One region of the Solidesulfovibrio carbinoliphilus subsp. oakridgensis genome, then DNA from elsewhere that is predicted to be linked to it. Evidence: predicted binding sites of a transcription regulator. Region 1 holds the regulator's gene; the other holds the start of a gene.
What was found. The regulator sigma-54, encoded in region 1, starts transcription at its own class of promoters, with help from an activator protein. The targets are predictions, from matches to a motif close to CTGGCACGGNNNNTGCTT.
Positions count from the first base shown of each region.

Region 2: the regulator sigma-54 is predicted to act here: its motif matches at 1,198-1,215, upstream of DFW101_RS18570 (SHOCT domain-containing protein).

Region 1 is NZ_CM001368.1:1,047,597-1,049,793, reverse strand. It holds gene DFW101_RS04690 (KdsC family phosphatase) at 1-189, shown strand, start outside; gene rpoN (RNA polymerase factor sigma-54) at 307-1,743, shown strand; gene hpf (ribosome hibernation-promoting factor, HPF/YfiA family) at 1,795-2,197, shown strand, end outside.
Region 2 is NZ_CM001370.1:15,160-17,356, forward strand. It holds gene DFW101_RS18565 (PAS domain-containing sensor histidine kinase) at 1-1,031, opposite strand, end outside; gene DFW101_RS18570 (SHOCT domain-containing protein) at 1,280-1,525, shown strand; gene DFW101_RS19295 (hypothetical protein) at 1,591-1,899, shown strand; gene DFW101_RS18575 (hypothetical protein) at 1,983-2,197, shown strand, end outside.

The DNA.
Region 1 (2,197 bases):
GCCGGCCCCATGGGTCTGGTCGGCCTGCCCATGGCCGTGGCCGACGCCCAGCCGGAAATCATGGACCTGGCCCTGTGGGTGGCCAGCCGTCCCGGCGGGCACGGGGCGGTGCGCGAGGCCATCCGGTTCCTGCTTCAGGCCAGCGGCCGTCTCGAAGCGGCCTACGCCTGGTTCCTCCCGGAAGGGTAAGCCGTGCCGATTGCCACGATCCTTCGATTGTGGCATGCTTTTTGTTGAGCGGGCGGGGCGTCGGCCTTGCCCCCGCTTTTCGCACCAACATCCAAAGGACCTCGCACGGCGGTAGACATGGCCCTGGAACTGCGACAGCAGCTCAAACTCTCCCAGCAGCTGGTGATGACTCCCCAACTGCAGCAAGCCATCAAACTCCTGCAGCTCTCCCGGCTCGAGCTGCTGGAGAGCGTGCAGCAGGAGCTTTTGGAAAACCCCCTTCTGGAGGAATCGATCGAGGAGGACCGCCAACCGGAGCGGACCATGGCCGAGGACAACCTGGGGCCGACCGGGAATTCCAGCGACGCGGCCATGGAAAAGGAACTCCTCAAAAACGCCGAATGGGACGACTATCTCGGCGATTTCGCCAGCACCGGCCGCCAGTCCCAATCCCGGGAGTCGGAGATGCCCGAGGAGGGCATGGCCTTTGACGCCAGGCTCGCCTCCAAACCCTCCCTCGAAGGGCACCTCGGCTGGCAGATGCGCCTGTCGAATTTCACGGCCAAGGAACTGGAGATCGGGGAGAGTATCGTCGGCAGCCTCAATTCCTCGGGCTACCTGCGGGCTTCCCTCGAAGAACTGGCCCAGATGGCCGGAGCCTCGGTGCCCGAAGTGGAGACCGTGCTCCACCGGCTCCAGCGGTTCGACCCCGTGGGCGTGGCCGCCCGGACCCCGAGCGAATGCCTGCTCACCCAGATCGAGGTCTACGGCTACGAGGACACCATCCTCATCGAGCTTGTGCGCGACCACCTCGAAGACCTGGAGAAGAAACGCTACAAGCCGCTGGCCAAAAAATTTCATATCACCATGGAAAAACTCAAGGAATACCTTGAGCTGATCCAGACCCTCAATCCCATGCCCGGAGCCAGCTACGGCTCGGGCGATCCCATTTTCGTGAGCCCGGACGCCTTTGTGTACAAATACGGCGGCGAATTCGTGATTATTTTAAACGAAGAGGGCATGCCGCGGCTCAACGTCAACACGACCTACATGGCGGAGATCAATCCGAAAAACGACAAGGACAAGGATTATCTCCAGGACAAGATGCGCTCGGCCATGTGGCTGATGAAAAGCCTCTACCAGCGGCAGCGGACCCTGTACAAGGTCCTTGAGAGCATCGTGAAGTTCCAGCGGGAATTCTTCGAGGAGGGGGTCACGCGGTTGCGGCCGTTGATCCTCAAGGATGTGGCCGACGACATCAGCATGCACGAATCGACCGTCAGCCGCATCACGTCCAACAAGTACGTGGCCACGCCCCATGGCATTTTCGAGCTCAAGTTCTTTTTCAACAGCTCCCTTGACCTCGACGACGGCGGCACGGTCGGCTCGGAATCGGTCAAGGCCATGATCAAGCGGATTATTTCCGGGGAGAATGCCAAAAAGCCTATCAGCGACGAGGCCATTGCTGATATGCTCAAAGACGAGTTGCAGATCAACATCGCCCGGCGCACCGTGGCCAAATACCGCACGGCCATGGGCATTGAATCCTCGTCCAAGCGCAAGGAAATTTTCTGATGCTTCGGGCCGGGCTTCCCCGGCCCAATACCACGCCATCTGGAGGATCTCATGAACATCACTTTTAATTTCAAGAACTTCGAACCTTCCGACCATTTGCGCGACTACGCTCGCAAGCGTCTGGAAAAGCTTGCCAAATATGCTTCCGCCAATGACGCCTCCGAACTGCAGGTCAATCTGGCCGTGGAAAAGACCCGCCAGATGGCCGACGTGATCTTCGTGGCCGACAATATGCATATCTCGGCCCATGAGGTGTCCGAGGACATGTATTCCACCATCGACATGATCCTCGACAAGGTGGAAGCGCAGGCCAAGAAGTTCCGTGAGAAGCAAAAGGACCGCCGCCGCCAGTCGACCGAGACCGTGCGCATGGACGTCATCACCATCAACGCCGACAACGCCGGGGCCCGCACGCCGACCATCGTCGAGACCAACGAATACGAGCCCAAGCCCA
Region 2 (2,197 bases), on a different contig from region 1:
ATCTTCGACGCGCTGAGGCTCAAGGGAAGATTTTTTTCTCCGTCAAAGGAGCACTCCGTTTCGTGCTCCATGACGGGTTCCCCTTTGTCGACAACATCCCTGAGGCTGCACCAGGCCCCGGGCAAAACCTCCTCAGGGATCTTGCCCATGATGTCGGCCGCCTTGAGCCCAGAAATCCTCTCGGCTGCGCTGTTGACCACGGCCAGCTTGCCGTCGCTGTCCGTGGTGATGAGCCCCACGGGAAGGTTGTTTATGATCTCCGAAGCAAAGGCCCTCGTGTCCTGGAGTTGCCGTCTGGAAAATCGGTAGCTTTGCGCCCAAAACAGGGTCATGACGCCGCCCACGCCAAGCAGAAGCAGGATGGCCGACAATATGACCGTATTGTGCATGTCCTCGGCTAAGGCCGCGTCAAAGGGGGCGACATCAAACGCGATGAAGATGGCTTGCCTTCCGGTCCCCTGCGAGGAACCCGGTCTGCTCCAGGGGCACGCGTATTGCCAAACCTCTTCTTCACAATACTCCGCAGCATCACGGCGGGCCAGGGGCGCGAAGTCGCGGTAGACCTCAAAGGCCTTCCGCCCATCCGCCAGGCTTGTGACCCGCCATTTTTCCTTCGCCCCGATGGCGAGCGCCTTCATTTCCTCGGGGCCGTGGAGCCTTGAGCCGATCTTGCCTTTGTCGCTATCGGCCAGGATCAGGCCATCCTCACCCGTCACGGCTAGATAGAAGATTCCGGGCTGGTTCGCCATCTCCTCAAGGAGCACCTGAAACTGGTCGCCCCTCCAGTGCATCCCCATGCCCGTTCGCGCTCCCGACTCGAAGGCCTTAATAAGGGCCGCTCCCTTTTCAAGAAGCGTCTGAGCAGTGAGGCTTTTCTCCCGGTGGGTGTTCCTCATGGTCATGACGACGACGATTCCAACCAAAATGAAAACCGAACCGAGGTAGAGCCAGGGCGGAACGTTCGCCACGACCTTGCGCCACACCTTTGGTCTTTTTTGCATAATCACCTCTCTTCCGAACAAACCGGCCAATAAGCCGCCGGCTGGAAACACATTAAGCCTGCCGCGTAAAAAGTAAACGGATAGAGAAAAAAATGCGAGTAGGCTTTACTCGCATCCGCATCGCGCCGGCCAGCACTTCTGAACCTTCGTAAAACATAATCATTTAATTTAAGTATGTTAGCTAAATAATAAAGCTTTGGCACATCCCTTGCTTTAAGGGGATCAACCAAGGCGGTTTAAAAGATGGCAACATCCCACGCCAAACTAGGAGGTTGTCCATGATGTGGGACTGTGGATTCCCTCTCTCCTCTCCCTGGATGGGGGGCACAACCTTCTGGGGGCTGGGAACGATTCTGCTGCTGACCGCGCTCTTGGGACTTTTCCTCTTCGTCTCAAGGAGAGCTGACAAAACCAGTCGCGCCGACAGGGACGATTCCTTGGGAATCATCAAGGAGCGGCTGGCAAGAGGAGAGATCAACCCGGAAGAGTATCGGGAAATGAAGAAGGTCTTGGAACAGGCGTAACGAACGGGCTTAGGCCCACAAAACAAACTGGGGAGTCTTTCATGTTCAAGCACATCACACGCCGTATGTCTGTCGGTTTGGCCGCCGCCCTCGTGGTCGGCTCTCTGGCTCTTGTCGATGCCGGAACCGCCCGGGCCCAGGCCACCGGCCCCAACCAGGCCGCGACCCAAACGGCCGCTCCGGGAATGTATGGCCAGCCAGGTTCTTACGGCAACGGATACGGTTCCCCCTGTCCCTGGTTTGCCGGACCCGGCTATGCCCAGGCCGGACAGCCGGGTTACCGGCAGGCGGCCAACCGCTACGCCAACGCCCCCAGGAGCTATTACGGGAACTATCGGTACTCCGGGCGTTCTTACGGCTACCCTTGCTGGTAACAACTCTGGCGTCGACGAGGCTGGCCTGACATTCCGACCTGTTTCGCCAACATCAACAACAATGAAATATGGGGAGTAAAATCATGAGTGTTCTGAAGAAGACCACGATCCTGGCGGCCTCGGCCGTGCTTGGCCTCACTCTGCTGGCCGGGATCAGCGCTCAGGCCCAGACCACCAACCAGGGCACGCCCTCGGGGCAAACGGTACAGGCGACGCAGCCGAGCACGTACACCTCCGGGGGGGCTTGGGGCAACATGATGGGCTGGGTGCCACCGACGACCACCACCGCGCCGACCAC